Regions from separate parts of the Rhizobium sp. ZX09 genome, predicted to be linked through region 3. Evidence: predicted binding sites of a transcription regulator. Region 3 holds the regulator's gene; each other region holds the start of a gene.
The links. The regulator LexA, encoded in region 3, represses DNA repair genes until DNA is damaged. The targets are predictions, from matches to a motif close to TGTTCNNNNTGTGTTCNG.
Positions count from the first base shown of each region.

Region 1 (5,478 bases), on a different replicon from region 3:
ACGCCCGCCTGGAAAGGTCCAGAATTTTTCATGTGTGGCCCGGTGCACCAGGACGTGGCCATCGCGGAAGGCCAGCCCCGCGACCCGCATCTGGAAAATGCGCTTCGGCTTGAACTTGATGCGGATGCGGGTGTCCTGCTTGGTATCGTGTGTCATTGGGCGGGCCTGCGGGCTGGAAACATCAAATCGGTTTCCGTCCACCCTAATGCATCCATCTCGTCTTTTCTCGCCTTTGCATCATCTCCCACAATGAATTCATCCAGTTGCGGCGGCTTGACCGGGGTCTCGGACAGCATCGCATGCGCCTGCCCGCGATGATGCGTCTGGTGCTGGAAGAGATGCGACAGAACGTCGTCGCAGCGATCCTGCTGGATACGCCTGCCGCGGTGGATACTGACAGTAGCGGCGAGGCGATCTTCATCGAGCCCGTCGACAAGGGCAATCAACACCTCGTCAAGCTCTGTCTGGGCGCCTTGCAACGCCGGCATGTTGGCAAAGGGTTCCTCTACGGCAAAGGCGGCCAGTCCCAGTGTGCCGCCCTGCAACGCATCGATATAAAAGCGGTCGACAGTGTAGATATGATTGAGCGTCGCACGCAGCGTCGGGAAGAAACTGATGCGGCGGGCAACAAACTCCTCCTGCGAAAGCTGGAGACAGGCTTGATGCAGCCGGTAATTGGCGAGCCGGTTGTTGCGCGCAAGTTTGCGGAAAACCCGCAGCGGATCATAAGGCATCGGCATCCCTCCCGTAACACCTAACGGCGTCGTTCAATCGGTGCGTTCGAGCTCTGATCTGCTTTTCAGAACCTTGTCGCCATCTTCCTGTTCGATGAGATAAGCGGGTTCGTCTTTGCTGGCCTTACGCTTTATCGTGGAACCGGAAATCGTTCTTTCGACATCTTCGGTGAAGACTTCAAGGATTTTCCCTTCACCTGTACCCGTGCCCCAGTTCCAGCGGACCTTCGTACCCTTGCGATATCCAGACATGACCATCTCCGTGCCAAAGACGATCAAAGCCGGCAAGGCGGGTTTGTTCCCCTCAATCGTCCTCAAGCGTGAGCCGGAACTGTGCCGCCTCGAGATCCTTCGGCGGCTGCATGCCCAGATGTTTCCAGGCCGTGGCGGTCAGGATACGCCCGCGCGGCGTGCGCTGGATGAAACCCTGCTGGATCATATAGGGCTCGATGATATCCTCGATCGCGTCGCGCGGCTCCGACAGTCCGGCAGCAATGGTCTCGATGCCGACCGGGCCTCCGCCAAAATTGACGGCGATCATGGTCAAATACCGCATGTCCAGCTGGTCAAGACCCATATTGTCGACCAAGAGCCGCGTCAAAGCCTCGTCGGCGATATCCCGGGTAACGGCTTCCGCCCGCGCCACCTCGGCAAAGTCGCGCACCCGGCGCAGAAGCCGTCCGGCAATGCGGGGCGTGCCACGCGCCCGCCTCGCCACTTCACGGGCACCCTCATCCGTCATGTTGAGACCCATCAGCCGCGCACCGCGACGGACGATAAGTTCCAGTTCATCAACCGTGTAAAAGGACAAACGCACGGGAATGCCGAAACGGTCGCGCAGCGGTGTCGTCAAGAGGCCGAGGCGGGTGGTGGCGGCGACAAGCGTGAATTTGGAAAGATCGATCTTCACCGAACGCGCCGCCGGGCCTTCCCCGATGATCAGATCGAGCTGGAAATCCTCCATCGCCGGATAGAGGATTTCTTCCACGGCCGGGTTGAGGCGATGAATTTCATCGATGAAGAGAACATCGCGCTCTTCAAGATTGGTCAGGAGCGCGGCGAGATCGCCCGCCTTGGCGATTACCGGCCCTGAGGTGGACTTGAAGTTCACTCCAAGCTCCTTGGCCATGATCTGCGCCAGCGTGGTCTTGCCGAGGCCGGGCGGACCGACGAACAACACGTGATCCAACGCCTCGCCACGATTCTTGGCGGCCTCGATGAAGACCTTGAGATTGGCGCGCGCCTCCGCCTGCCCGGTAAAGTCGTCCAGCGACTGCGGACGCAGGGTGGTGTCGATGTCCTCACCGCGCTTTTCCGGGGTGATCAGTCTGTCCGCATCGCTCATTCAGGGCATTCCATTATTTCTAGAATTAATGAGGTCGTCTTCGCCGCTATAACATGGCTGTCGCGCCAGGGCGCGTCACGAAATTCAACACCGCGTCCGGACGCTTGTGTAACGGGCTCACCTTACCGTGAAAGCTCCTTCAGCCCCAGCCGGATCAGCTTGGCGCTATCCGCGCCCTCACCGCCATTTTTCAGCGCCGCGGCGACCGCATTGGCGGCCTGGTCACGCGAATAGCCGAGATTGGTGAGTGCAGATACGGCGTCCGCCACCGGCGCGGAGGCTACACCCTCCCCGAGTTCCTGCTTCAGTCCGACAGCCCCGGACGCCTCGCCCGCGAAAGCCGGGGCCTTGTTGCGCAATTCGGTCACGAGGCGCACGGCCACTTTGGGCCCAACCCCCGGCGCACGCGATATTGACGCCTTGTCCTGCAGCGCTATGGCATTGGCAAGCTCGGTGGGCGACAGGGTGGAAAGCACCGCAAGAGCGACTTTCGATCCGACGCCCTGCACGCTCTGCAAAAGGTTGAACCATTCCCGCTCCAGCGCCGAAAGAAAGCCGAAAAGCTTGAGCTGGTCCTCTCGTACATAGGTTTCGATGAAGAGGATCACGGCCTCTCCGACGGAGCCTATTTTCGACAGCGTGCGCGCCGAACAATAGGCGACGTAACAGACGCCATGCACATCCACCAACACGTAATCCGTGCCGATTTCCTCGATGCTGCCCTTCAGTTTTCCGATCATGATCGCGCCCGCTGCAATGAGACTTAAAATTAACCGGCCGCCAGCAGCCGACGCACCCTGTCACCGCCGCGATTATGGGCGTGGCAGATTGCGATCGCGAGGGCGTCCGCCGCATCGTTACCCTTGAACTCGGCCTTTGGCATCAGGATTTTCAGCATCATGTGAATTTGCTGCTTTTCACCATGCCCCACGCCGATGACAGCTTTTTTCACGGCGTTCGGCGCATATTCGAACACCGGCAAACCGGCACGCGCCGGAACAAGCATGGCGATGCCGCGCGCCTGTCCGAGTTTCAGCGTGGCCACCGCGTCCTTGTTGACGAAAGTCTGCTCCACAGCCGCCTCGTCGGGCTGATGGCTGTGCACGATTTCCGCTAGGCCGTCATGAAGCTGGCAAAGCCGGGAGGCGAGATCCATGTCGCCATCTGAAGTCACCGTGCCGGAAGCGACGAAACGCAGGCTGTTTCCCAATGTGTCGATCACGCCCCAGCCGGTGCGCCGTAGTCCGGGGTCGATGCCGATGATCCGAATCGTCTTTTGCATGAGGTACCTTATCTTTCCGGCCGCGAGACTGCCAGCGATAAGTGAACAAAACGACAACATTCCCGGATACAGACGTCAAGTCAGGACCAAAGTTGTGCCAGTACCGACCTTTGGCAAAGGCCAATTTTTTTGATCCATCCTTCAATTCTACGCGACTTGTCTGGTAAATCCGTAGACGCGCCTTACATCCGCTGCAAAGACCCAGATTACGCAGGAGCGTCGGATGATCCCCTTTTCCCTTCTCGATCTTTCGCCCATCGGCGAGGGCGAGAGCGTCAGCGCGGCGCTCGAAAACTCCCGCCGGATGGCGATCAAGGCTGAAGAACAAGGTTATAACCGCATATGGCTGGCCGAACATCACGGCATGCCGGGCATCGCAAGCGCCGCGACGTCGCTCGTTATCGCCCATGTGGGTGCGGCCACGAAACATATCCGCGTCGGCTCGGGCGGTATCATGCTTCCCAACCACTCCCCGCTCGTCATTGCCGAACAGTTCGGGACGCTTGCAGCACTTCTGCCCGGCCGGGTCGATCTTGGCCTGGGCCGCGCCCCCGGAACGGATATGCGCACCGCACGGGCGCTGCGCCGTAATCTCGACGCCGGTGCGGAGAATTTCCCGCACGACATCGTCGAATTGCAAAGATATCTCGGCCCGCCCCAGCAGGATCAGGCGATCCTCGCCGTACCCGGCATGAATTCGAACGTGCCTCTCTGGCTGCTCGGTTCCAGCACCTATAGTGCGCATCTGGCCGCAGCCCTTGGCCTGCCCTATTCCTTCGCATCCCATTTTGCCCCTGACATGCTGATGGAAGCGATCCATATCTATCGCGAGCGTTTCCAGCCCTCCGAGGTGCTGGACAAGCCCTATGTGATGGTGGGCGTGATGGGTGTCGGCGCCGATACCGACGAGGAGGCGCAGCATCTCTTTACCTCGTCACAGCAGCAATTCGTCAATCTGCGGCGCAATGTGCGGACGCAGTTCCCGAAGCCCGTGCACAGCATGGAAGGCTACTGGAACGAGATGGAGCGCTTCTCCGTGGAGCACACGTTGCGTTTTGCCGCCGTTGGCGCGCCTGAAACGATCCAGCGTCATCTCGACGGTTTTCTGGCTGAAACACAGGCGGATGAACTGATTGTCTCAATGCCGATCCACGACATCGAAAAGCGGCTGCGGTCGGTCGAGATTTTCGCCGACGTGCGGACATCCATCAAAAAGGCCGCCTAAACAAAAAGCCCCGGCGCGGATCGCTGCCGGGGCTTTTTTTAGGAACGTGAAAACGTCAGGCGGAAAGCTTGGCGAGAATTTCTTCCGACACTTCGAAGTTCGAATAGACGTTCTGCACGTCGTCATCGTCTTCGAGGTTGTCGATGAGTTTCATCAGCGACTGTGCCTTTTCTTCATCTACCGGTACCGTGTTCTGCGGCTTCCAGATGGCCTTGACGCTTTCGGCTTCGCCCAGCACGCCTTCCAGCGCCTTGGACACCTCGTTCATCGCTTCGAAACCGCAGATGATGATGTGGCCGTCTTCGGAAGATTCAACATCGTCCGCACCGGCCTCGATGGCCGCTTCCATCACCTTGTCTGCATCGCCGACTTCCGCCTTGTAGGAAATCTCGCCGACACGGTCGAAGGAGAAGGAGACCGATCCGGTTTCACCCAGCGCACCACCAGCCTTGGTGAAGATGGATCGTACATTGGAGGCAGTGCGGTTACGGTTGTCGGTAAGCGCCTCGACGATGACGGCGACGCCGCCAGGGCCGTAGCCTTCGTAGCGGACCTCATCATAGTTCTCGCCTTCGGCACCCGCAGCCTTCTTGATGGCGCGCTCGATATTGTCTTTCGGCATGGACTGGGCCTTGGCGTTCTGGATGGCCAGACGCAGGCGCGGGTTCATGTTCGGGTCGGGCATGCCCGTCTTGGCCGCAACGGTGATTTCGCGCGCAAGCTTGGAAAACATTTTGGACCGCACGGAGTCCTGCTTGCCCTTGCGGTGCATGATGTTCTTGAACTGTGAATGACCAGCCATGGAAAACCTGATTTATCGTAATTTGGAGATTGCGGGCCTTATAAGTGCGATAGGCTCATCGTTCAAGCCCGCAGGCGCTTTCTCTTGCCG
Region 1 is NZ_CP031364.1:712,068-717,545, forward strand. It holds gene BTN45_RS17980 (NUDIX hydrolase) at 1-156, opposite strand, end outside; gene BTN45_RS17985 (DinB family protein) at 153-734, opposite strand; gene BTN45_RS17990 (DUF2945 domain-containing protein) at 768-986, opposite strand; gene ruvB (Holliday junction branch migration DNA helicase RuvB) at 1,039-2,079, opposite strand; gene ruvA (Holliday junction branch migration protein RuvA) at 2,202-2,819, opposite strand; gene ruvC (crossover junction endodeoxyribonuclease RuvC) at 2,849-3,361, opposite strand; gene BTN45_RS18010 (LLM class flavin-dependent oxidoreductase) at 3,585-4,586, shown strand; gene BTN45_RS18015 (YebC/PmpR family DNA-binding transcriptional regulator) at 4,642-5,388, opposite strand.
Region 1: the regulator LexA is predicted to act here: its motif matches at 3,403-3,420, upstream of ruvC (crossover junction endodeoxyribonuclease RuvC).

Region 2 (5,478 bases), 540 kb from region 3:
AACCAGCGCTTCATCCGCGATGGCGGCGAGCCCTATTACGAGCGCCTGCAGGGCGGCCGTGTCCGCGAAACCGTGGAGCGCCGGGATGGCACGCAGGTCGTGACGATCCGCAACCGTTATGGCGACGTGATCCAGCGTTCGCGCATTGACGATCGCGGCCGCGAATATGTGCTGTTCTACGCACCGGAGCTGATGGACGACCCGGACCGCGATTACGTTTATCGCGACCCCGGTCTCGATCTGCCGCCCATGCGTCTGCGCATTCCCGTGACGGACTACATCATCGACACGTCGAGCGATCCGGATCGCGATTATTACCGCTTCCTGGAACAGCCGCCTGTCGAGCCGGTGGAACGTGTCTATTCGCTGGATGAAGTGCGCTATTCGGCTCGCATCCGTGACAAGGTGCGCCGTATCGACCTCGATACGATCACCTTCGCGACCGGCAGCGCTGAAATCCCGATGGCGCAGGCTCGCTCCTTGCGCAAGGTGGCCGACGCAATCAACAAGGCGCTGGAAAAGAACCCGGCGGAAACCTTCCTCATCGAAGGCCATACCGATGCCGTCGGTTCGGATGAAAGCAACCTTGTACTGTCTGACGAGCGCGCTGCCTCCGTCGCCAACGTGCTGACCGATGTTTACGGCATCCCGCCGGAAAACCTCGCGACGCAGGGTTATGGCGAGCGTTACCTGAAAGTCCAGACACTCGGCCCGGAACAGCAGAACCGCCGCGTCACCATCCGCCGCGTGACGCCGCTGGTGAAGCCGGTCGCTCAGAACTGATCGGGTTCAAATAGAAAAACAAGGCCCGGAAGCGAAAGCTCTCCGGGCCTTTTTATTGCTTACGATGTCCCCAGCGCCGAGGCGTTTGGCAGAACTTGATCATCCGCAATCCGTCACCCCGGACCAGATCCGGGGTCCAGCGTGATCAAGTCCTTGATCACGAAAGACTCTTTCACGGCGCAGACGCGCCGCGGCTGGATGCCGGATCTAGTCCGGCATCACGGAGGCGAGGTTTTCGAACCCTGGCGTCACCCGCAAGCTTGAGGATGATCCCAACCCCGACGGTTAGCTCAGCGCCACCGCAATCTCAGCCGCTAATTGCGCGTTGTTGCGAACCAGCGCGATATTGGTTTCGAGGCTGCGACCATCCGTCAGGCGGAAAATGTCACCCAGCAGATACGGCGTGACAGCCTTGCCGGTCACTTCATCCCGCTCGGCGTGCGAGATGGCGCGGTTGATGTAGATTTCCATTTCCTCGCGCGGAATCTCGTCAGCTTCCGGCACAGGATTGGCCACCAGCATGCCGCCATCGATGCCGAGCTGTTCGCGGGTTACCTGGAAGTTGGCGATTGCGGCCGGGCTGTTGAGCGAAAGCGGGCTTGGCAGGCCGGAGGAGCGAGACCAGAAGGCCGGGAATTCTTCCGAACCGAAAGTGACGACGGGTACGCCGTTGGTTTCGAGGACTTCGAGCGTCTTCGGAATATCAAGGATCGCCTTGGCGCCGGCGCAGACGACGATCACTCCGGTCTTTGCAAGCTCCGTCAAATCCGCGGAGATGTCGAAGGTTTCTTCCGCACCCTTGTGCACGCCGCCGATGCCGCCCGTGGCAAACACGCGGATGCCGGCGCGCGCGGCGGCAATCATGGTCGCGGCAACCGTGGTGGCGCCGGTGCGGCGCTCGGCGATCGCAAAGGCGATATCGGCGCGCGACACCTTCATGGCATCCGTGGTCTGGGCCAGGGCCTCGAGCTGATCCTTCTCGAGGCCGATATGCAATGTGCCGTGAATGACGGCGATGGTGGCCGGAACCGCGCCCTGATCACGGATGATCTGCTCGACGCTTTCCGCCATCTCGATATTGCCGGGGTAGGGCATGCCATGAGTGATGATGGTCGATTCAAGCGCGACGATCGGCGCACCGCGCTGCTTGGCGGCGGCGACTTCCTGAGAATAGACGATGGGCAGGAGAGGGGAGATGGGGCGGGTCATTTACTTTGTTCCAGTTCTTAAAAGCGGTTCATGCCAGCATTTCAGCCTGGGGAACAAGCCCCAACATGGCTTCGACACTGTCTTTTGATAGGTCGTGCGCGGTGGCAAAGGGCGATTGCACGGTGATTGCAGCTGCCGCAGCGCCCCGTCTCAGGGCTTCGGCAATCGTCTTTCCTTCGGCAATGGCGGCGAGGTAGCCAGACGCCATGGCGTCGCCCGCACCGGTTACATCCTTCACTTCGCGGATGAGGGGCGGGTGGAGGATTGCTTTTTCATTTCCGTCGAAGGCCACGACTTCGCTGGCGCCGCGGGTGACGACGCCGCCGGAAAGCCCGGCCTTGCGCAGGATATCCGGCCAGTCACGAACGTCAGTGGCCGTCTCGCCGGTGAGCGCGCGCGCTTCCGCCTCGTTCATGAAGAGGATGTTGATATCGCCGAGCGCCGCTTTCAGCTTCACCGCCTTGGCCGGCGAAATGGCTATGGCCGCCAGCGGTTTTTCGCAGGCGCGGGCAACGAGGCCAAGTGCAGTCAGCGTATCCTCGGGCAGGTTGGCGTCGCAGAGCAGGATATCGCTTGCGGTGATGGCCTCCCGGACGGCGCGGACCTTGAGCCGGCGCGGCGTGAAGAGCTTGTAGAGGTCCATATCGGCGAGCGCGATGACGAGGTTGCCGTCACGCTCCAGAATGGCGGTGTAGCTCGGTGTGCGCCGGTCGAGGAAGGTGAACGGCGTGTCCTCCACGCCAGCCTGTCGTGCAGCCTCCGCAACGGCTTCTCCCGTCACGTCGCCGCCCCGCGGCGCGATGATCCTGACTTGAAAGCCGAGCCGGGAGAGATTGCGTGCAGCATTGAAACCGCCGCCGCCCGCCTCTTCCATCCAGGAGCCGGGGTTGCTGGCGCCCGGCGCCGTTTCAGTCTCGATCATGCCGCGCCTGTCGATATGCGCGCCGCCCAGAACGAGTATTTTCTTCACGCTTGCGTTTCCCTCTCTGGCGGATGGTAAGGCCGGACGATTCGGCCTAAACTGACGTCTTCCTGACCTCGCCTCCGGTTTGCGGCAAGGGCCGCGCACAGAAAAACGAAAGCAGAACAAACGACTTATCACTATTTGTTTTCAATATGCTGGCTCAGCCTTGTTAAATGAGAACAAATAGAGTACATACCGTTCCCATACTGCTACATTGCCTGTGCGGCTTCAATAACCTAAAGGTGGTTCGGATGGCACAAAATTCTTTGCGTCTCGTAGAGGATAAATCGGTGGATAAAAGCAAGGCACTGGAAGCGGCGCTCTCCCAGATCGAACGGTCGTTCGGCAAGGGATCGATCATGAAGCTCGGTTCCAATGAAAATGTGGTTGAGGTGGAGACCGTTTCGACGGGTTCGCTCAGCCTGGATATCGCGCTCGGCATCGGCGGACTGCCGAAGGGGCGCATCATTGAAATTTACGGTCCGGAAAGCTCGGGTAAAACGACGCTGGCGCTGCAGACCATTGCGGAAGCCCAGAAGAAGGGCGGCATCTGCGCCTTCGTTGACGCCGAACATGCGCTTGATCCGGTCTATGCGCGCAAGCTTGGCGTGGATCTGCAGAGCCTGCTGATCTCGCAGCCGGATACGGGCGAGCAGGCGCTTGAGATCACCGATACGCTGGTGCGCTCCGGAGCGGTCGACGTTCTCGTGGTCGACTCCGTTGCGGCGCTGACGCCGCGGGCGGAAATTGAAGGTGAGATGGGCGACAGCCTGCCGGGTCTTCAGGCGCGTCTGATGAGCCAGGCGCTGCGCAAGCTGACCGCTTCGATCTCCAAGTCGAAGTGCATGGTCATCTTCATCAACCAGATCCGCATGAAGATCGGCGTCATGTTCGGTTCGCCGGAAACGACAACTGGCGGTAATGCGCTGAAGTTCTACGCTTCCGTTCGCCTCGACATCCGCCGTATCGGCGCTGTCAAGGAACGCGAAGAGGTTGTCGGCAACCAGACCCGCGTCAAGGTCGTCAAGAACAAGATGGCGCCGCCTTTCAAGCAGGTGGAATTCGACATCATGTATGGCGAAGGAGTTTCCAAGACCGGTGAGCTTGTCGACCTCGGCGTAAAAGCCGGTATCGTTGAAAAGTCCGGTGCCTGGTTCTCCTATAACAGCCAGCGTCTGGGGCAGGGGCGTGAAAACGCCAAGACCTTCCTGCGCGACAACCCCGATACGGCAAACGAGATCGAGCTGGCGCTGCGCCAGAACGCTGGCCTGATTGCGGATCGTTTCCTGCAGAATGGCGGTCCTGATTCCGGCGATGACGGCGACGGTGACGAAGGCTGATCCTGCCGTCGAGCTTCAGGCATCCGTTGCCGGATCGCCTGTCTCGATGTGAATCGAATTGAACAAAATGGGCCGTGCGATTTCTGTCGTATGGCCCTTTTTCTTTGTCGGTACGCCTTCGCCGGTCTCCATGGCTGGACAGGGCAGGATGCGGACGATAAAAGCCATTGATTTTGCAATATAGCCATCATTTCCGATGGCGGTGATGGACTCCAGCTGTGAGCGGTGTGTGGGCATGAGCGGTGTAAATGAAATTCGGTCGACCTTCCTCGACTACTTCAAGAAGAACGGACACGAGATTGTGCCCTCCAGCCCGCTGGTGCCGCGCAACGATCCGACGCTGATGTTCACCAATGCCGGCATGGTGCAGTTCAAGAACGTCTTCACCGGTCTGGAAAGCCGTCCTTATTCTACTGCGGCATCCGCGCAGAAATGCGTGCGCGCTGGCGGCAAGCATAACGACCTCGACAATGTCGGTTATACCGCCCGTCACCACACCTTCTTCGAAATGCTCGGCAACTTCTCCTTTGGCGATTATTTCAAGGAAGAGGCGATCACGCACGCCTGGAACCTGATCACCAGGGAATTCGGCATCGACCGCAATCGCCTGCTGGTCACGGTTTATCACACCGACGACGAGGCCTTTAACCTCTGGAAGAAGATCGCCGGTTTCTCCGACGACCGCATCATCCGCATCCCGACCAGCGACAATTTCTGGGCGATGGGCGATACCGGACCCTGCGGCCCCTGTTCCGAAATCTTCTACGACCATGGCGATCATATCTGGGGCGGCCCGCCCGGCTCGCCGGAAGAGGATGGCGACCGCTTTATCGAAATCTGGAACCTCGTCTTCATGCAATATGAGCAGGTGACGAAGGAAGAGCGCATCGACCTGCCGCGCCCGTCGATCGACACCGGCATGGGTCTGGAGCGTATCTCCGCATTGCTGCAGGGCAAGCATGACAATTACGATACGGACCTGTTCCGCGCACTGATCGCCGCTTCCGTCGAAGCGACGGGTGTTCCGGCTGAAGGCGAAAAGCGCGCCAGCCACCGCGTTATCGCCGACCACCTGCGGTCGTCTGCGTTCCTGATCGCCGATGGCGTGCTGCCGTCCAATGAAGGCCGCGGTTATGTTCTGCGCCGCATCATGCGTCGCGCCATGCGCCATGCCGAACTGCT
Region 2 is NZ_CP031363.1:1,614,676-1,620,153, reverse strand. It holds gene BTN45_RS08095 (OmpA family protein) at 1-783, shown strand, start outside; gene BTN45_RS08090 (pseudouridine-5'-phosphate glycosidase) at 1,069-1,992, opposite strand; gene BTN45_RS08085 (carbohydrate kinase family protein) at 2,021-2,962, opposite strand; gene recA (recombinase RecA) at 3,208-4,296, shown strand; gene BTN45_RS08075 (hypothetical protein) at 4,312-4,533, opposite strand; gene alaS (alanine--tRNA ligase) at 4,532-5,478, shown strand, end outside.
Region 2: the regulator LexA is predicted to act here: its motif matches at 3,132-3,149, upstream of recA (recombinase RecA).

Region 3 (5,478 bases):
TTCCGGGGCATCGGCGCGACAGGCTTTTTTTATCAGCCGCCCCAGGCGGTGGCGACGGCGGACCTTGGGGCCGAGGGTTGGCTGGAGATGGCCGACATGTGGCTTTATCGCCTGCGTGCCGCCATCGCCGAGCGCATTCGCACGACGATCGGCGGCGATGCGGGTGCCTTCGCCGCATCCATCGTCACCGATGAGAGACAAGCCATATCGCCGGAAACCATGGAGGCGCTGCGGGTCTCGGGGCTGGCTCATATCGTTGCCATATCCGGGCTCAATATGGCTTTGGCATCAGGCATCTTCTTTGTCGGCATGAGGCTCGCATTCAGCCTGTTCCCAGCCTTCGCCCAGCGATGGCCGGTCAAGAAGATATCCGCCTTCGCAGCGCTCCTGATGACACTTTGCTACTATCTGATTTCCGGTTTCGCGGTTTCCGCCGAGCGGGCCTGGCTGATGATGTCGGTGATGCTGATTGCGGTGCTCTTCGATCAGCCCTCGCTCAGCCTGAGAAATGTTGCGCTCTCCGCCCTCGTGATACTGGCGCTGTCCCCGTCCGAAGTGATGGGGCCAAGCTTTCAGATGTCTTTTGCCGCAACGATCGCGCTTGTTTCTGCCTATGCGGCCTGGAGCCGATGGCGCATTGACCGCGAGCGTCTTTTTAGGGGGCGAAAACCGGCTTGGGTGACGGTAGCGCAAACGGCAGGTGCCGTGATCGGCGGCGTTATCACAACGTCGCTGATCGGTGGGCTTTCGACAGCAATCTATTCTGCCGAACATTTCCAGCGTGTCACCACCTATGGACTTTTTGCCAATCTCGCCGCCACGCCGCTCATGTCGCTGATCGTCATGCCCTTCGGTCTGATTGCCATGCTGCTGATGCCGTTCGGGCTCGACGCGCCATTCCTGAAGGTCATGGGCCATGGCATGGCGCTGGTCATAGAGGTCGCGGACGAAGTCGCCTCCTGGGGTGGCAGCGCTGCGACCGGACGTCCGCATGGCTGGTTCATCGGCATCGCCTCGGCTGGCTTCCTGCTGCTGACCCTGCTGCGCAGCCGCCTTGCGCTTTTGGGCATTCCGCCTTTGCTGCTTGCCTTCGGCCTCTCGGCAGCGACATCTCAGCGCGATCTGCCCGATCTCCTCGTTCATGAAGACGGTTCTCTGGTCGCGCTTCTGGACGAGAACAAGGTTTACGCCACAAAAACCCGGCCGCATGGCTTCATCTATGACCAGTGGCAGAGGGCGCTGCTGCTTCCGGAGAAACCGCTCGCGCCCGTTATCCTCAGAAAAGACGTTCCAACCGCGTCCGGCATCGCACTCACCAGGAAATCAAAGCTCACGCGGGACGAAATAAAGGCTGTGGGACGAGACATGGCGGCTGCGTTGAAGGATGCAGCGCCTGGAATTTTTACATGCAAGTCAGGTCGCTGGTGCGTGGCGCGTGCGGAAAGCGGCGAATGGATCATCGTACTGGAAGACGGCCGCCTCGCCGGAAAAGCATGTGACATTGCCGACATCGTCATTGTTTCCCGCAGAACGTCGTTTGCACAGTGTCGCTCGGGCGCGTTACTCCTCAACCGCGACATATTGCGGCGCATCGGTTCCGTGGAGATAGACTTCGCGAGGAGCGATCAGCCCGGCGTTGTCGGTCGGCTACGGGCGTCGACCGCGGGCGCAAACCGCCCGTGGAGTGAACATCGATATTATGACTGGAAAACCGGACGTTTCGACCGGGAATTGCCTGAAACGATCACCCGTCTGCTGGCGGCGTCGCAATGATCGCCACCAGCGAGGATCGTCAGGCCTTTGCGCGTAGATCCATCGTCAATTCGCCAATTCCGGCGATCTCCTCTTCATGTGCCGCGTCACGCCAGGTCTCCTTCAGTCCCGCCTCATACCATTCGCGCATGGACGGCAGAGCGAGCAGTCGCTCAAAATAGGCTTTTGCCGCAGGAGAAAGGTCTGCGCCATACGTCTGGAAACGGAATGCCACAGGGCAGTAGAAGGCATCCACCGCCGTGAACTTCTGACCGGCGAGATAGGGACCGCCGAAATTCGACAGGCCCTCGCTCCACACCGCATCGACACGCTTTATATCCGCCGCAAGCCCGGCATCGCTGACGTTCGGTCTGACACGAACGCCAACGGACATGGGGTAGAGATTGCGAAGGGACGAAAATCCCGCATGCATTTCGCTTGCTGCCGACCGCGACCAGGCTCTCGCATGCTTGTCGCTTGCCCATACCCCTTGATGACGTTCGGCAAGATATTCGGCGATCGAGAGTGACTCCCAAATCGTCACGCCATCATCGACGAGGCAAGGCACCTTGCCAGTTGGGGAAAAGGTGGAGAATGACACGCCTTCACCAAACGGGACGAGTTTCTCCTCGAAGGCGATACCGAGCGTGCGCATCAGGACCCATGGCCTCAGCGACCAGGAGGAGTAATTCTTGTTGGCGATATAAAGATCGTACATTGCGGGTCTCCTGACTGTGAAGCGGGTTTTTATACCAGCGGCCCGGCCCGGAATATCGCAAAGAATCCATCGCTCCCATAACGCCAATTGATGGGTGGGGCGCCATCCCTGCCGACGTCCTCTGGCAAAGCCGCCTTCGCCGCCATTAAAAAGAAAAGGCGCATCACTCGAGTGGAATGACGCGCCGTTCATCTTGAAGGCATGGTTTATCGCTCATCGACCGCTCCGGCCTTATCCGGACCGGCAGCAGCATCAATGATACCGGCGGATCAGCCCTACCAGCTTGCCCTGGATTTTAACCCGATCAGGTCCGAAAATGCGGGTCTCATAGGCAGGGTTTGCGGCTTCAAGTGCGATCGAGGCACCTTTGCGACGGAAGCGCTTCAGCGTCGCTTCCTCGTCATCCACCAGCGCCACGATGATATCGCCGGGATTGGCGGTGTTGCCGTTGCGAATGATGACGGTATCGCCATCGAAGATGCCGGCCTCAATCATCGAGTCGCCCTTGACCTCAAGCGCGTAATGTTCACCCGAGCCAAGCATGTCCACCGGAACCGCCACGTCATGCGTATTGTTCTGAATGGCTGAGATCGGCACACCGGCAGCGATCCGGCCCATGACGGGCACGGTTGCCGCGCCTGCTATATCGTTCGCAGGCGCCTTGGGAGCAGGGGCGGGCTCGGGCATCTTGGGCTTGCCGAGACTGCCTTCAATAACGCTCGGCGAGAAGCCCCGTTGCGGCCTCGAGCCGGGCACATAGGCCTCCGGCAGCTTGATCACTTCAAGCGCTCGCGCCCTGTTAGGTAGCCGGCGAATGAACCCGCGCTCTTCCAGGGCAGTGATCAGCCGGTGGATGCCGGATTTGGAGGCAAGATCGAGTGCGTCCTTCATTTCATCGAAGGAGGGCGGCACGCCGGACTCTTTCATTCTTTCATGAATGAAGAGAAGCAATTCCTGCTGTTTGCGCGTGAGCATGAGGAAAACACCCTTGAGAATCGTCGTTGAAGTCGCGAAACAAATACAGAACGAACACTATATGTTCCATATGTGTTCCGCAATCCCCTAAAATTTCGTGAACTTGGGGCGAGAAAACAAAACGGGAATCGCACCCCAAGAACCCCGGTAGATAAGCCGCAAGATTTGTTCGTTTCTATTGGGTTTTTGCCCAAAAATGGGGGGCAATCGCTGTATCGACAAACCTCCGTAATGCGTCGTTCTCGCGCAGCAGCTAAGTGGCTGATTACTAGGAATATATTGAGGTCCTTCTTACGATTGAATGCTCTGCGATGTCGTGATTAGGAAGCTTATTGGAACCCCAGCTTCTTTTGTCTGTCTTCGCTGGCCGAGAATACGATCAGGAGACGGGCCTATCCCACTATCGTTCACGCGCCTACGATCCCTCGACCGGCCGCTTCCTGCAGGAATATCCGATCTGGTTCGAAGCCGGTGACCTTAACATCTATCGCTATGTCTGGAATTCGCCTGCTAACTGGACTGATCCGAGTGGAATGGCGGCAGCAGGACAATATGCGAGTACACTCGCTGTGCCAGTTGCACTGGTGGGTGGTACGATTGCTACACAACGCATGCTATCCACACCCTTGCCGATGCGCTGAACACAGCGATGCAACTGGATATGCAGATTGTTGGGGAAGTGGTTGTGGTGTTTTGGCGCGATCGATCCCGCCGGATGATAAATCACCTGGTCTCCCTCCATCTTGGGATGATCCGTGTGCCGCCCAAATGAAATAATGCATGATGAAATCGCTTGCGGACCAAAAAGGGACTGTATCGGGGAAAAGCAGAAGCGTATACTGTGAGCAAGTCTGGATATATTTGGCCAGGGGCTGTTCCTGTCGAACGCAAGATGCGCTCATACCAATATTGGACATTTCGAATATGAACCAAAGAATGGGAAAACTAGAGATTTATATTTCTAGCGAAATCGAAAAAATTTTGGTCGATGAGAGAATTTGTAGCTCAGCAGATTTTCTAGTGTTGTTCTCTCAGCTTAAAGATGCGTTTCCTTCTGCAGTTGAATATGAAATGTCGAAATTGACGAACTTGATGGAATTTTTACGTCGGCGGCGCGATCCACTACTTCTTTTGCATGCAATGGAAATATTCAATGAGATATTCATGCGAAAAGACGCTGGCACAATTCTGTTGTTCGAACGATGGATCGATTTGCGGACATTATTCGTCGACTTTCACCCTGGACATCAGTTCCCCCTTGACAGTCATTTCGGATATTTTCTCTCGCATAAAAAAGAATTGAAATACTATTCTAAAATAGTCGAAAGTTTGTCTGGTGTTGTTTGACTTGTTTGCTGCACGAGTTCGAATATGACGTCAACGGCAACCTGATCCGCAAAACCGTCAAGGCGAGCGAATTGAGCTGGCGTTATGGCTATTCCGCTTACGACGAGCTTGTTCTGGTAAGCCGATAGGGCTCGGCCTCAACCGGGGCGACAGTTGAGTTGACGGTGAGCTATCGTTACGATGCGCTGGGTCGTCGGGTGTGGGAGCGACGACAGGATGCGAGCGGAACGGAAACATCATTCAGGAGCTTCCTGTATGACGGCTAACATGTTGCGGCCGAAGCTGACGTTGATGGCGCAGGTGTTGCAAGCGAACCGCGTCGATACAGTCATACCGATAGCGTAGACGATCTTGCCGGCATCACACTGGCTGCCGGAGCGGGTGGGGTTCCGTCTTCCACGGCAACCGCGACCGGCGCGAATGCTCCGTCGGCATCTTCTTATTACGTCCATGCCGGCCATTTCGGCTCGGTTCGGGCTGCGACGGACGATGCCGGATCAGTTGTGAACGAATATAGCTACGACAGCTATGGTCAGCCTGAAACGGCAGTCGAAACAGTGCCACAACCGTTCCGTTCACCGGTCGGGAGTACGACCCGGAGACGGGCTATCCAAGAGGGTCGGCCTAGACAAAGCGGCCTTCTTCGGATCGCAATGGCGATGTCGATTATAGTGCAAATCGATTCC
Region 3 is NZ_CP031363.1:1,070,115-1,075,592, forward strand. It holds gene BTN45_RS05210 (ComEC/Rec2 family competence protein) at 1-1,773, shown strand, start outside; gene BTN45_RS05215 (glutathione S-transferase family protein) at 1,793-2,470, opposite strand; gene lexA (transcriptional repressor LexA) at 2,723-3,445, opposite strand; gene BTN45_RS05225 (RHS repeat-associated core domain-containing protein) at 3,796-4,086, shown strand; gene BTN45_RS05230 (hypothetical protein) at 4,370-4,792, shown strand; gene BTN45_RS26620 (hypothetical protein) at 4,798-4,920, shown strand.

Region 4 (5,478 bases), 1.1 Mb from region 3:
GCGCCGCGCCGTTCGAATAGGCCTTTGCCATGCCATCATAAAGCCAGCCGGAAGCCCGGTCGAAATTGGCGTCGCTCGCATGGCGATAGCGGGCAAGCGTGGTTTCTTCGTCGGAGTAAAAGGTGGTAACCAGTCCGCCGCCCGCCATATAGGCATGTTTTGTCAGCAATCGCACCAGCCGCAGCGCTGCCAGCGGCGCGGTAATCACCAGATCCTGATCCTTCTGCAATTGCAGACCGACCTTGACGGCGACTTCGGCCAGTTTTTCGAGTTTGACGGGATCGATGGGGGAAACAGTCATGATCTGCCTTCGTCTATTTCAATCGGAGGCGCCGACCATAGCCCATTCCTCCTGAAAGCCAAACGCTTTCAGGCGCGCCCCTGCGCCTCAATCGGCGACCAGCGGTGCGGCAATGGCCTTCAGTGCCGTTTGGGCATCTCGGGGAGAAAGCCTCACCTGCAAGCCGCGCTGCCCACCATTCATGTAGACATAATCATGCGTCATCGCTTTGGCCTCGATGGCCGTAGGCACCTGTTTCTTCTGCCCGAAAGGGCTGATGCCGCCGACATGGTAACCGGTGGCACGCTCGGCATCGGCAGGTTTCATCATGCTGGCGGATTTGCCTCCGAAAGCGGCCGCAAGCCTCTTCATGCTGACCTCACGATCCGAAGGGACGACGACACAGACCGGCTTGCCGTCCAGCTCCGCCATCAGCGTTTTCAGCACCAGATGCGGTGGCTCGCCGATCGCCTCGGCCGCCTGCAGGCCAATGCGGTCTGCATTCGGGTCGTAATCATAGGTAACGGTGGTGAAGGCGACGCCCGCCTTGTTCAGCATCTGGGTGGCGCGGGTTGTTTTGGACATGGCAGATTGCAGTCACGCAAAAAGAGTCTGGTAGGTTTCAGGCTTGAAACCGACGGTTATCTTGACCTTCGCCTCTAGCACCGGACGCTTGATCATGGAGGGCTGCTCCAGCATCAGTGCAATGGCCTTCTCGCGGCTCAGGCCAGCCTTCTGGCCGTCATCGAGTTTTTTGAAGGTCGTACCGGCGCGGTTGAGAACCGTTTCCCAGCCCGCGGCATCGCACCATGTCTCCAGATGGGCGCGGTCAATGCCCGAGGCCTTGTAGTCATGGAAAGAATAGTCGACGCCATGGGTTTCCAGCCAGCTTCTGGCCTTCTTCATCGTGTCGCAGTTCTTGATGCCGTAAATGGTGATCGTCATGCTGCCAGCCTCTTTGTCTTCAAGCTTTCCGGCATAACAAAATATCCGCCTTATTCAACCCGCCGGCTGAGGCGCCCTGCGTCCTTTTGAAGACGCCAAGCCTGAGCCATGCGAAATCGCAATGGCTGATATCCGAACGAGCGCGAGCAAAGCTGCATGGCTTCCCTGCTACATCATGAGTTGTAGAACGGTGCGGAAATGCCCATTATCTGGGCATCAAAGATGGAGAGAAAAATGCGTCAGGTTGCAAAGACATCGCGTAACTTCTTCGGTGAAACTTTCGCCGTTCTCGGTGCAGCGCTCTCGGTTTCGGCCGCTGTTCGCGCGCATCGCAAGCCCGCCCGTGCCGATCTCGAAGCCCTCGGCATCGATGGCAAGGCTTTCGACAAGGTTCAGCTCTAAGCTGGTTATCGTTCCCGGCGAGGCGGCACCGCCTCGCTCGCGCCGGATTCCGGAACACCTGGTTCTCGGCGGGCGCTACAAACTGCGCTTTTGTTGGCGCATCCTCTGCGTCTAACAGCAGTTTGGCAGCTAATGCTAGGCATGTATGCCGTGCTTTTTCACGTAAGCGTTATCGTGCCGCCATCTTGTGCGCCGACCGCTTCTGCGGCCTGAATATTTTTTCCGGCAGATATAATTGACTTTCCGGCTGCTCATAGCGGTCCGCTTTCGCCGAAAGCGGGAAGCGCCCGAGAGATTCGTGCCGCGTCTCTCCATTATGGCTGAAGATGAGTTCGAAGCTGCCCGCCAGCCAGCTATATGGTTTTTCAACAGGCATGATGTCGATTTTCCCGCAGCCATAGACCACGGTGAGATGCGGCGTGAACGACGATGCGGCGACAAAGGGCAGATTGGCCCGCCAAAGCGCGCGCTGCACCATCTTCGCCAATGCTCTGAGCTCCAGCATCTCGCGGCGGCTGCTTAGCGCCAGACAGCTGCGATTGCCGAAAAGCGAGCTGCCATCGAACGTAATCGGAACGGGACGCGCCCTTATTTCCCCCAGTGCCGCTTTCAGCCGGTTTGCGAAACCGCGAGGCACGGTGTCGAAACACCCGACGCAAAGGAGGGTGATATGCAGAAGCTCGGCTGGATGGGCTGCCCGCTTCGTCCGCCCGGCGGCATGGCACGATGCATCGGTGAAAATTCTCTCCGCCAAGGCCACGGGCGGCTTCAGCACGATTAAGACCTTGTTGCCAAATCGCGGATTGACCCGTCGCTGCTTCTCCAGATCGAAGCCTTCGAGGAAAAGCTGCCCTGACCCTCCATTATCCGTCAACTCGAAACCCACGACGATGCTCCACGGCCTTTGCTCAAGGCCGCAATATTATCATCGCCGAGGAAAATTGGAAGAACAAAAAGCGAACAAAACTTCACCATGTGCCGGGAAATATCCGATACGGCCTTTCGCGAACGCAATCCGTATAACCCGGCAACTCGGTCTGGGACAGACGATCTCAGCTGGTCCGCAGGACCAGCAATCCGCTAGCCAAGGCGGCGGGAAGCAGGGCCAACCGAGAAGCCAATGCGAGTGGCATGTCGATGGGGGCCAGGCAATGACGGGGCAATGGCGGAGGCATGCCTTTAGTTCATGGTTCTCCGCCTGTGATCGTCGGGGTCGATCCTCGTCCGGATCCCATCGCTGGGGCTTATTCACTGCGAAGAACGTGTTTGACATTCTACCTACTAGTTGGTAGGTAAAAGCATGAAAAGCTCTAAAACCAAAGCCGATGACATTCTCCAGTGCGCCCGGACCCTGATTGTGAGAGGGGGCTATAATAGTTTTAGCTATGCCGATATTTCCCATGTAGTCGGCATTCGCAACGCGAGTATCCATCACCATTTTCCCAGCAAGGCGGACTTGGTCGCGAAACTGGTGTCACAGTACAGGCACGAGGCCGAAGCCGGTATCGCCGCGCTGGAGCAGCACATTCCAGATCCGCTGGAGCAGCTTCGCGCCTATATCGGCTATTGGGAGCGCTGCATCGCCGATGCAACCCACCCCTTCTGCGTCTGTGCGCTGCTTGCCGGCGAAATACCGATTCTTCCCGAAGCGGTCGTTCTCGAGGTGCGTGCGCATTTTCGGAGTCTCTCGGACTGGCTTACAGCCGTGCTGGAGCGCGGCGCTTCCCAGGGGCGCCTTGCACTAACCGGCACAGCGCGGGTCACTGCTGAGATGTTCATGGCCACCGTGCACGGCGCAATGCTCTCAGCGCGCGCACATGGCGATGCCGCAAGCTTTGGCGCCATAACCCGCCCGATGCTGGAGCGCATCACCGCTTGAACTGCATCTTGCGAGGGGCGTCGACGCATGACCCAAACGAGACCGACCGATCAACTAATGACGCTGCTCTGGCAGACATGCCGGCGACAATCTGCGTTCCGGACCACCCCATCTTTCAGGAAGAGAAAGGCAATTTCGCATGTTCGGTATTTCTTCGCTTGGCTGGATCCACACGCTCGGCAGTCTGCCCGCCATTCCCGCGGCCATTTTCATGTTTACCCGTTACGGTCGCATCGTCCCCCGATCCACGCCCGGGGCAATCTACTTTGTGTCCATGCTGATTGGCGCTGCAACTGTCTTTCTTGTGGCGCATCAGCCAATCAGCTACGTCGTTGGCGTCCTGACCATCCTGTTCCTGCTTGCAGGCTACGGTATCGAACGCGTTCTGGGTTCAACGCGTATCGCCAGATATATTGAAACCATCTGTCTCAGCATTACCGCGTTTCTGTTGATGGTCCCGACGGTGAGTGAAATTCTGCGCCGTGTTCCCGACGGTCATCCGATAGTGACAGACCTGAAATCGCCGCTGCTTCTCGGCGCCCAGGCAGGATTGCTGGCGATCCTCGTGGTTGGCCTGACTGCCCAGATGATCTATCTCATCCGACAGAACAAAAACGCCGCGAACTAGTCGCGGCGTCGTCTTTCTTCTTTAGATACGGTGGCGTTGCGGCAGCAACCTCACCGTATCGAGTATGGTCCTATTCCCACTCGATCGTGCCGGGCGGCTTGCTCGTGACATCGTAGACGACACGGTTGATGCCGCGCACTTCGTTGATGATGCGGGTTGCCGCACGGCCGAGGAAGTTCATGTCGTAGGGATAGAAATCCGCAGTCATGCCGTCCACCGAGGTCACCGCGCGCAGCGCACAGACGAAGTCATAGGTTCGGTAGTCGCCCATGACGCCAACAGTCTGGACCGGCAGCAGCACGGCGAAAGCCTGCCAGATGGTGTCGTAAAGACCGGCCTTGCGGATCTCGTCGAGATAGATCGCATCCGCTTTACGCAGGATATCGAGCTTTTCACGGGTAATCGCACCGGGGCATCGGATCGCAAGACCCGGACCGGGGAAGGGATGGCGGCCGATGAAGCTTTCCGGCAGGCCGAGTTCGCGGCCAAGAGCGCGCACTTCATCCTTGAAGAGTTCACGCAGCGGCTCGACGAGCTGCATGTTCATGCGCTCGGGAAGACCGCCGACATTGTGGTGGCTCTTGATGGTAACCGAAGGGCCGCCGGAGAAGGAGACACTTTCGATGACGTCGGGGTAGAGCGTGCCCTGCGCGAGGAAGTTCGGAGCCCCCTTGCCATCGGCGGCAATCTTGGCCGCTTCGGCCTCGAAAACCTCGATGAACAGACGGCCGATGGTCTTGCGCTTCACTTCCGGATCGGAAACGCCGGAGAGTTCGCCGAGGAACAGGTCGGATGCATCCACATGAACAAGCGGAATATTGTAGTGGTCGCGGAACATGCCGACGACCTGTTCGCTTTCCCCAAGCCGCATCAGCCCATGATCGACGTAAACGCAGGTCAGCTGGTCGCCGATAGCCTCATGAATGAGAATAGCTGCAACCGAAGAATCGACGCCGCCTGAAAGTGCACAGAGCACCCGGCCGGTGCCGACCTGCTCGCGGATCTTGCGGATCATCTCGGCGCGATAGGCCGCCATCGTCCAGTCGGATTTCAGACCAACGATCTTGTGCACGAAGTTTGACAGCAGCTTGCCGCCATCGGGCGTATGCACCACTTCCGGATGGAACATGGTGGAGTAATAGTGGCGCTTCTCGTCCGCTGCGATGGCGAACGGTGCGTTTTCGGAGGTTGCGATGACCTCGAAGCCTTCCGGCAGCTTCGTCACGCGGTCGCCATGGCTCATCCACACCGGGTAGCTTTTGCCTTGCTCCCAGAAGCCTTCGAACAGCGGGCTAGCCTTCTTGATGTCGATATCGGCGCGGCCGAATTCCGCCGCATGGCCGC
Region 4 is NZ_CP031363.1:2,949,903-2,955,380, forward strand. It holds gene BTN45_RS14405 (aminopeptidase) at 1-301, opposite strand, end outside; gene ybaK (Cys-tRNA(Pro) deacylase) at 389-865, opposite strand; gene BTN45_RS14415 (ArsC family reductase) at 878-1,225, opposite strand; gene BTN45_RS14420 (hypothetical protein) at 1,460-1,627, shown strand; gene BTN45_RS14425 (2'-5' RNA ligase family protein) at 1,797-2,513, opposite strand; gene BTN45_RS14430 (TetR/AcrR family transcriptional regulator) at 2,928-3,506, shown strand; gene BTN45_RS14435 (hypothetical protein) at 3,646-4,134, shown strand; gene guaA (glutamine-hydrolyzing GMP synthase) at 4,205-5,478, opposite strand, start outside.
Region 4: the regulator LexA is predicted to act here: its motif matches at 2,573-2,590, upstream of BTN45_RS14425 (2'-5' RNA ligase family protein).